Regions from separate parts of the Actinocrinis sp. genome, predicted to be linked through region 1. Evidence: riboswitches for the same ligand, from Rfam matches in the RefSeq annotation. Region 1 holds a riboswitch; each other region holds the start of a gene.
What was found. Region 1 has a riboswitch for cyclic di-AMP ahead of VGS97_RS15405 (transglycosylase family protein). Riboswitches for the same ligand answer to the same signal wherever they lie in the genome.
Positions count from the first base shown of each region.

Region 2: linked by a shared signal. The riboswitch ahead of VGS97_RS12245 (C40 family peptidase) and the one ahead of VGS97_RS15405 (transglycosylase family protein) in region 1 are both predicted to bind cyclic di-AMP.
Region 3: linked by a shared signal. The riboswitch ahead of VGS97_RS15710 (DUF4082 domain-containing protein) and the one ahead of VGS97_RS15405 (transglycosylase family protein) in region 1 are both predicted to bind cyclic di-AMP.

Region 1 covers NZ_DASYZI010000251.1:30,091-33,362, reverse strand. Annotated here, with positions in the region: gene VGS97_RS15410 (L-threonylcarbamoyladenylate synthase) at 1-400, shown strand, start outside; gene VGS97_RS15405 (transglycosylase family protein) at 531-1,259, opposite strand; cyclic di-AMP (ydaO/yuaA leader) riboswitch at 1,268-1,460, opposite strand; gene glyA (serine hydroxymethyltransferase) at 1,834-3,171, shown strand.
Region 2 covers NZ_DASYZI010000194.1:2,478-5,749, reverse strand. Annotated here, with positions in the region: partial or broken gene VGS97_RS12250 (ABC transporter ATP-binding protein) at 1-515, shown strand, start outside; gene VGS97_RS12245 (C40 family peptidase) at 822-1,868, opposite strand; cyclic di-AMP (ydaO/yuaA leader) riboswitch at 1,872-2,039, opposite strand; gene pcrA (DNA helicase PcrA) at 2,741-3,272, shown strand, end outside.
Region 3 covers NZ_DASYZI010000254.1:9,554-12,825, forward strand. Annotated here, with positions in the region: gene VGS97_RS15705 (cellulase family glycosylhydrolase) at 1-708, opposite strand, end outside; cyclic di-AMP (ydaO/yuaA leader) riboswitch at 1,437-1,640, shown strand; gene VGS97_RS15710 (DUF4082 domain-containing protein) at 1,740-3,272, shown strand, end outside.

The DNA.
Region 1 (3,272 bases):
GTTCCCGGAGGGCGGCTGGGACCTGGTCGACGCCTACTGGCCCGGCGCGCTGACGATCGTCACCCGCCACCAGCCCTCGTTGCAGTGGGACCTGGGCGACGCCCGCGGCACCGTCGCGCTGCGGATGCCGCTGCACCCGGTCGCCATCGAGCTGCTCACCGAGGTCGGCCCGATGGGCGTTTCCTCGGCCAACCGCTCCGGGCAGCCCCCGGCGCAGACGGCGTCCGCCGCGCAGGACCAGCTCGGCACGTCCGTGGAGATCTACCTGGACGGCGGGCCGACGGCGGACAGCGTGCCGTCGTCGATCGTCGATTTGACCGGGGACGTTCCGAAGCTGTTGCGCGAGGGCGCGCTGAGCTTCGAGGAAATCGCCAAGGTGGTGCCGAACATCACGCGCTGACATACCGTCACGTCAGACGTGCTGGCACAGATACGGCTGTGTGACGGACTAGCCGCGCCCGGACCCCGTTCGAGGGTCCGGGCGCGGTTCGCGTTTGGGCGGCGCAGCGCCTGAGCGTTGCGGCGCCGACTCAGAAGTGCAGGACCTGGCCCGGGAAGATCAGGTTCGGGTTCGAGCCGACGACCGACTCGTTCTCCTGGTACAGGTTCTGCCAGCCCGACAGCCCCTTGCTCTGCGCGATGCCGGAGAGCGTGTCGCCCGGCACGACGGTGTAGCTGTGACCGCCGGTCGCGGTGGTCGACGGGGCGCTGGTCACCGGGGCGCTGTAGGTCGAGCCGGTGCTCGGCGTCGAGGTGGAGTGCGACGGGGCCGAGTAGGTCGACTGGTGCGAGCTGCCGGAGCTTGAGCTGGAGCCCGAGTTGGAGCCCGAGCCCGCGCCGTTCGCGTTGGTGGTCGTGTAGCTGCCGCCTGAGGTGTAGCCGTGCGGGCCGCATACCGGCCAGGCGCCGATGCCCTGCCCGGCGAGCACCTTCTCGGCGATCGCGATCTGCGCGGTGCGGCTGGCCTGGTTGGCGTACGACGCGTAGGCGCCGCCGCCGTAGCCGAGCCAGGTCTGCTCGGTGAACTGGAGCCCACCGTAGAAGCCGTTGCCGGTGTTGATCGCCCAGTTGCCACCGGACTCACACTGCGCGACCGCGTCCCAGTTGATCGAGGACGCGTGGGCCGCGCCGGCGGCCATGAACGGGATGGTCACGCCGGCGCCCGCGGCTGCGGCGGTGGCGATCACCCGGCGGGCGTAGGAGGGCTTGCGATGGCGCCCGGCGGACGCGGGCACGTGGAAAGCACGACTGATGGCCATGAAAGAAAAGCGTTCCTCTCCCACGCCTGCGAAGTGAGCTGTCGGATTCGGACCGGAGAAATGGCCCTACCGCGAGTCGCGCGGATTCACCCCGAGCCGGTGTCGCACGGGCCGCCACTGGTGGGCGGCGCCCGTTGCACCGGCGGAAAAGTGGTTCCTCCGCTCCTGCCCGTCGGGTTTCGGGTACGGCGTGGGCGGCGGGCAGGATTCGGCGTACCGACCACGGTGTCCGCGTAGGCGGACGGCAACGACCGTAAGCAAATCCGCCGCGGAAACTCAACTTCGCGCAGGTGTGGCAGATCTCACATGGACAGTCAGTCCTTGATTCGCGACTTTCCGTTGACCGGCAACGGCTTTCTCCGCACTGTACGAAGTCTTACTAGTGCTCTGCGTCACCGTCGTGACGAACGGTGAGCGACGCACTACTGCGCGCCCGAGCCGACACGAGCGTCGGATTGCGGCTTGTTGCCCGTGCCGGACGGTGCCTCTCGTCCTAGTGTGTGAGGGAAAAGTCCGCAACTGCCCGCAAATCGCGCGGGCTCCCCTCAGAGGCATTGACACTTGGAGCGTGATCATGTCCCCCATCGCCGCTCCCCGACTCCACACCGCCGACCCGATCGCCCCGTTCTACGGACCCGACTACGGCGCGCTGGTGCGCACCGATCCGCAGATCGCGGGCGTGCTGCTGGATGAGCTCGAACGCCAGCGCAGCTCGCTGCAACTGATCGCCAGCGAGAACCCCGCCTCACCGGCCGTCCTGGCGGCGCTCGGCTCGGTGCTGTCCAACAAGTACGCCGAGGGCTATCCCGGGCGCCGCTACTACGGCGGCTGCGCCCAAGTGGACGCGGCCGAACGGCTGGCCGTCGACCGCGCCGTCGCGCTCTTCGGCGCGGACCATGTCAACGTGCAGCCGCACACCGGCGCCGCCGCCAACCTCGCCGTCTTCGCCGCGCTGCTCACCCCGGGCGAGAAGGTCCTGGCCATGGCGCTGCCGCACGGCGGCCACCTCACCCACGGCGCGCAGGGCAACTTCTCCGGCACCTGGTTCGAGACCGTGGGATATCCGGTCAGCGAGCAGACCGAGCTGATCGACTACGACCGCGTGCGCGACCTGGCCCGCGAGCACCGGCCGAAGCTGATCATCTGCGGGGCCACCGCCTATGCCCGGCTGATCGACTTCGCCGCGTTCCGCGCGATCGCCGACGAGGTCGGCGCGCACCTGCTGGTCGACGCCGCGCACTTCGCCGGCCTCGTCGCGGGCGGCGTGATCCCCTCGCCGGTCCCGTACGCGGACGTGGTCACCCTGACGACGCACAAGACGCTGCGCGGCCCGCGCGGCGGCGCGATCCTGTGCCGCGCCGAACTCGCCTCCGCGATCGACCGCGCGGTCTTCCCCTTCACGCAGGGCGGGCCGCTGATGCACGCGATCGCCGCCAAGGCGGTCGCCTTCGCCGAGGCGGCCAAGCCGGAGTTCCGCGAGTACGCCGCGCAGATCGTGGCGAACGCCCGCGCGCTGACCGAAGCCCTCGAACAGGAGGGGATGCGCGCCGTCTCCGGCGGCACGGACACCCATTTGGCCGTATTGGACCTGCGCGGCAGGGACGGGGCCGGCGTGCGCACGGCCGTCGGCGCGAAGGTCACCGGCCGCGAGGCGGAGATGCGCTGCGAGCGGGCCGGCATCATGCTCAACCGCAGCTGCGTGCCCTACGACTCGGCCAAGCCGATGGTCACCTCGGGACTGCGCGTCGGCACCGCCACCGTCACCGCCCAGCGGATGAAGGAGCCTGAGATGCGCCGGATCGCCACCCTGATCGGCCGGGCGGTCCGTGACGCCGACGGCGTCGCGGTCCCGGCCGTGGAGAAGGAGGTCGCCGAGCTGGTGGGTGAATTTCCGCTGTACCGACCCCGCTGAACCGGTGAAATCAGCACCCGCAGTCACCGCGACCGTCATCCGAATGGCCGCCCGGCGGCGTGTTTCCGGCAACCGGAGCGCCCCGCCGGGCGTCTTCCTTG
Region 2 (3,272 bases), on a different contig from region 1:
ACCGCGCGCGGCTCGGCGTCGTGCCGCAGGAGGCGTTCCTGTTCCCGGGCACGGTCCGCGACGCCATCGCATACGGCCGTCCGGACTCCACCGACGCCGAGGTAGAGGCGGCGGCGCGGGCGGTCGGCGCGCACGACGTCGTGTCCCGGCTGTCCGACGGCTACCTGCACCAGGTCGGCGAGCGCGGCCGGAACCTGTCGGCCGGTCAGCGCCAGATGCTCGCGTTGGCCCGCGCTTATCTGGTCGACCCGGACATCCTGCTGCTCGACGAGGCGACCGCGGCTCTGGACCTGGCGACCGAGGCCGCGGTGACCCGGGCGATGGACGAGCTTTCGCGCGCCCGCACCACGCTCGTCGTCGCGCACCGGCTGACCACGGCGGCGCGCGCCGACCGGATCGTGGTGCTCGACGGCGGCCGAGTGGTCGAGGACGGCACGCACGACGCGCTGCTCGCCGCGGGCGGCACGTACGCGCGTCTTTGGGCGGCGTTCGCAGAGGCCACCGCAGAGGTCTGAGGCAGGTCGAAGGAGGGCCCGAGAGGCGGCTCTCCGGGACGTCTTCGCTACCGCTGTGTGGCGAAGGTGTGAGCGCCCGGACCGCCGGGTGGGTACTTGCCGCAGAGGAGGTGGTGGGTGGTTGCGGCGGTTCGGCGGTCCGGGCGCTACGGGGCGGATTGTCAGGCTGGTTCGGGGGAGGGGCCGGCCTTGACGTATCCACCCGCTTTTTCGTGAGGTTCGTAAAACCAGTGGTGTTACTGCGCGTACTCTACGGCGAACCGGCTTCGACCGGAGCTTCCGGCCGGCGGCTCGCCGTAGGCTGAGTCAGCCGACCCGGGCGTACCCGACGACGGACATGTAGATGTAGTTCGAGGAGCTGGGGTCGAGCGAGGCGTACTGCACCTGCGCACCGGTGTGCGGAGCGTGGACGACCATGTTGTTGCCGACGTACATCGCCACGTGGCCGGGCGGGTCTCCCTCGAAGAAGACCAGGTCGCCGGGCTGGAGCTGCGAAGCGCTGTAGAACTGGCTCAGACCGGAGAACTGCTCTTCCGACGTGCGCGGTATCTGGACACCCGCAGCAGCCCAAGCCGCGTACATGAGCCCGGAGCAGTCGAAGTTGTCTGGGCCCGTCGCGCCCCACGCATACCAGTCACCCGCCGCGGCCTTCGACTCGACGTACCGCACCGCGATACCGGCCCGGCCCGAGACGGCGGGCAGCGGCCCGCTGTAGCTGGTCGTTCCGCCCGCGCTGGTGACTTGCGCCTGCTGCGCGGCGGTCAGATTGCTCAGCAGGTCCTTTTCCGACTGGAGCGTCGCCTCGATCTTGGTCTTGGCGGCCTGCGCCTGGGCCAGCACCTCCTGCTGCTGGGCGAGCGCCTGCGCGGCGAACTTCTTGTCCAGGGCCAGCTGCGCCTTGTCCTGCGACACCGACCTCAGCAGCACGGCCTCCTGATCGGCCTGCTGGCTCTCGATCCCGGCCTGGCTGAGGAACTTGTCGGGGCTGGAGTTCAGTGCCAGTTGCAGCGTCGGCGAGATGCCGCCGGTGCGGTAGGCCGCCGCGGCCTGCAAACCCATCGAGGTCTGCAACGAGTTCAGCGTGGTCTGCTCCTGGGTGATCTGCGCCTGGAGCCCGTCGACCTTCTGCTGGAGCTTCGCGTACTGCTCCTTGGCCGCGTCGTACTGGTTGGTCGCCTGATCGGTCTGCGCGTTCAGCTGCTGGACCTGGGCCTTGACCTGGTCGAGGCTCGGCGTGGGTGACGCCTGGCTGGTACTCGGCAGCAGCGCGACGGTGCCGGCGGTGACGCCGACCACGGTCGCCGCGGTCGTGGTGACCCGGCCGGATACCTTCGGGGCGCGGTGGGACGCCATAACTCCTTCTTCCGACGGCGCCTACCGGGTTAGCTGACGGGTTCGGGCGGAAGAAGTCGCCCTACGCCCCGCCCGTCGCCTTCGGCCAAGGCCGATGGGACTGGCGCGGCGACTCACCCCGAGGGACATATGGGTCCCCGGCTCCACGACGCGGCCCGGCGGAATATCACTCCTTGGGGGAGAGGACGCATATTCCGATCCTGGCAACGCCGGGGATTCGGCGCGGAAGCCCGCGGCCGGTGCGGGGGACCGGCAGGCTCGCTGACTTCTGGGCCGTAACCTTAGCGAGATGTCGCCCGAATGGCGGGTTTGGGGCCGCGGATTTTTACTCCCCTTTGCTGTGCTGCCCCTTGCGCGCCCTTGGCGGAACGTCGCACGCGACCGGCGCCCCGGCCCGCGGTCTGTACTCGATTGCCCGTTTCGCCTGGAGCTTTTTCCGGCTAAAACGGACCGCCCGCCGACGCCGCGCACTTGTCGACGCGGCTTCGCCATCTTCCCGACGTGATGTCGAAAAAAAGGGCGGGCATCTCAGGCCTCAGCATCACTCGTCGCCGGTCGCGCGGCGCTCGCCGGCCCGTCTGCGTAGCCGCGGCACTCCACACCGTGTTGTTCGTGCATTGCTTACCCGGCCGGGTTTTCGATCCTTGCCGACGCAGACTTCTTCGAACAGATTGGTGTCAAGGTGTCGACGGTCGGCCTGCGGCCGATGTTCCCGCCGGACGACCGGAATCCGTCTGCCAGGGGCCCTAGACTCGTGCTTGATGAGCAGTTGGAGCAGTTCCTCAGCTTCCCACGGTGCGCCCCTCTTCGACCTGCCGAAGCCGCCGCGCACCACCGCACCCGGCGCGGCGCGTACGCGGGCCGAGGCCGCGCTGCCCTCGCTCTCCTCGGCCGCGTTCCCGGTCGAAGGCGAGTTGCCGGACGAGCCCTGGGCCGACGACGAGTCCGCGCCGCCGCCCCCGCCCGACGAGGAGCACGAGCGCGCCGAATCGCAACGGGATTTCGCCCCGGCCGCCCGCCGCTCGCATCTCGACCCCGAGGCGCTGCTCGCCGGGCTCAACCCGGCGCAGCGTGAGGCGGTCGCGCACACCGGCGGCCCGCTGCTCATCGTGGCCGGCGCGGGTTCCGGCAAGACGCGGGTGCTGACCCACCGCATCGCTTATCTGCTGGCCGAACGCGACGTGCATCCCGGCGAGATCCTGGCGATCACCTTCACCAACAAGGCCGCCGCCGAGATGAAGGAGCGCGTCGCCGCTCTCGTCGGCCCGCGCGCCAAGATCATGTGGGTCTCCACGTTCCACTCCGCGTGCGTCCGGATCCTGCGCCGCGAGCACAGCCACCTGGGCCTGCCCTCGTCCTTCACCATCTACGACGCGGACGACTCGCGCAGGCTGATCGCCGCCG
Region 3 (3,272 bases), on a different contig from region 1:
GGCGCTGTCGAACGCCTCGGCGGTGACGTTGTAGTAGCCGGCCGGGACGGCGGGCCACGTGAAGGTGTACGGCGCCGCGGTGTCGGTGGCCAGCACCGTCGGGGTGGCCGAAGCGCCGGGCAGCAGGGAGTTTTCGAGGAACTCGACCTTGGCGATCGACGCGGTCGGCTCGCTCGCCGCCGCGGCAAAGGCCAGCGACGCGCCCGGAGCGACCGTCGTGTCCGGAGCCGGAGTGGTGATCTGCACCGAGGGCACCTGCGCCGCGCCGTTGCAGGCGTATCCGTTCATGGTGAAGTAGGCCGGCGGGTTGTTGGTGTTGCCGGCCAGGCCGATGAACCCGAGGCTGATGCTCGCCCCGGTCGCCAGCGCGCCGTTGTAGCTCTCGTTCACGACCGACACGTCCGGCCCGTTCTGGGAGAACGCGCCGTTCCAGCCGTTCTCGACCGTCTGGCCGCTCGGGAACCGGAACGCCACCGCCCAGCTCGACACGGCCGGACCGTTGTTGGTGACGGTGAGAGCCACCTGGAAGCCGCCCTGCCAGCTGCTCGTCACCGTATACGCGGCAGTGCAGTTCGACGTGGCCGCGGCGGCGGGGACGGCGGACACCGCGCCGATCGCCATCCCCGCCACGGCCGTGGCGACCGCGATGGCCGCGGCCGTCAGCCTTCGAACCCGGAATCTCGACCCCGGCAACGCCCGTGTGACCATACCGCGCACCTCTCCCGCCTGATGACGGATTTGCCTGCCGCCTGCCCGATCGCCTCGGACCTTCAGCAGTTAGATACAGACACGGCAGATGATGACCAACACGGGGCGTCAGCCCAACGCTCTGACCTGCCCGTCCATGTGAAAGCAGACAGAACGCCGCGCACCGGCGCCCCGATCCGGGACGCTCTGTCCGCTTGGCTTCGAGGCGTGTTTCCAAGGGATTCGCCGGAAATCCACGACAGACGCAGAACCTGCAATGATTCGCCGAGCTGGAAACGGTTGGCTTGAATCAGCGAATCGGTTTGATTTTCTGATATATGACTGACACCGGGAGTGCCACCCCTCACCGACGCGTGGCCGTGGCTGTAGGCGTACGGGAGCACGACGGGCAGTCCGCCTCCGCGGGAATCGGTCGTCACGATGCCGCAGGCCTTGCCGTAGCGTGGATGTGACGGCGTGTCGAGTATCACATCTATATCCGTGTCGTGGCATAGAGCGACCAGGTCATGGCGCACCGCAAGTGGTTCGGTAAAAACTTCCCCAACATCTCTGAAGTCGCAGGGATGTGGTGGCACGACCCGGGGACGGCCTCATAGAGTCGAGCCCGTGCGTCCGGTCAACGCCGTCAGAAAGGCGGCACCGGCGCACCCGCCGAGTCCACATTTCGCGCGGCGGCCCGTGTGTCGCAATACCGACCTTCGATACGCTTCAAGCGTTCGAAGGTACTCTGAACTGGTGTGCCCGCGGTCCAACACGCCGTGGAGCCGGGGACCCACTGTCATCGAAGACGCACGTCCCTGGGGTGAATCGGTGCACCGTGCCCTGTTGCCGAGCGCAATGCCGCCTCGGCAGCCTGCGCACGGCGCCGTAGGGTGAAAGCACTCCCCGCCCGAACCCGTCAGCTAACCCGGTAGGCGGTCGGAGGAGAGGCACGGCAAAACCTTATGGGTGCACACGCGACCCCCAGACTGAAACGATCACGTTCCAAACGGCCGCGGTCGAAGCGATCGAAAGTAGCGATCGCTTCCGTCGTGTTCTCGCTGCTCGCCGCCGCCGTCGGCTTCTACGTGAGCCAGATCGCGTCCGCTGTCGCCGTTCAGAGCCTGTGGTCCGGCAGCACCGTGCCGACGAGTGCCGACTCGTCGGACCCCAACAGCGTCAACGTCGGCATGAGGTTCCATTCCGCGGTCCCGGGACAGATTCTCGGGATCCGTTTCTACAAGGGCCCTCGCAACACGGGCACCCACGTCGGAGCGCTTTGGTCGGCCGCGGGAAAGCAGCTGGGCGCCGTCACCTTCACGAAGGAGACGACCACCGGCTGGCAGGTCGCCATGTTCGCGACACCGGTCGACATCACCGCGTCCACCACCTACGAGGCCTCGTATCTGGCTCCGCACGGTCACTATGCGCATGACGACAACTACTTCAAGGTCGCGTATCAGAGCGGGGACCTGGTCGCCAACCAGATGACGTCGCAGCAGGGCAACGGCATCTACACGTACGCCGGCACGACTGCTCGGCCCGTGACCGCGTCCCCTCAGACGAGCAACTACTGGGTCGACGTGCTGTTCAAGCCGTCGTCCACAGGGACCTCGGCTCCGGCACCGGCTGTCACGTCCGGCAGTGCGTCGGCCTCGCCGTCCTCTTCCGCCTCCGCTTCCCCATCGCTTTCCGCCTCTGCCTCTGCGAGCAAGACCTCTGCGCCGTCCTCCCCGAGCGCAAGCTCGGTGCCTTCGTCGCTCGTCGTGACGTCCTCGCCTGGCGGCTACGTCAAGCCTGGCAGCGTGGGCTACCTGGGGAGCACGTCCGCCCTGAAGGTCTACGAGCCAGGCGGGGCGGCCCCCAGCGGCTGTGGCTGGCAGTCCTTCGGCCTGCGCTGTGACCAAACGAATCTGACTCTCGATCACGTGTGGATCAAGGGAAGCTTCTTCTGGACCGGCACCGGCAACCTGACGATCTCCCAATCGATCGTCCAGGGCGGGACCAGCGACTCCTGGTACGCGATCCTCGGGCACCCCGATACGTCCGGCCCGCTCAACTCGACGATCAAGGTGACCGACTCCACGGTCGGCTGGCTGCCCGGAAAGACGATGCCCTCCGGCGAGGACGTCGCCCCGATCTGGTCCGCCTACGGCAATCAGGCGCAGATCGCGATTCGTGACGACCTGTCGGGCATGCCTCAAGGCATCGATCCGACCGACAATTCGATCATCCAGAACAACTGGATTCACGGCTTGGCGCAGACGGGTACCGCGAGCACGCCCACGCACCTGGACGGCATCTTCAGCCAGGGCGGCGGCAACATCGTGATCGACGGCAACTACGTGGACGCCCCGGTCCGCAGCGACACCACCGCGGCGATCTTCATCCAGGACCGGGGTTCCTCGGACACCGGTATCTCGATCACCGACAACTACCTCAACGGCGGCGCCTTCAACCTGCGCAACCAGACGGGCATCAACGTCGACGTCGAGAACAACACGTTCGCGAACAACGTGTGGGGCCCCGTCGGGGACCTCACCGGGTACACGGGCTCGTACGGAACCTGGGCCGGGAATGTCGAT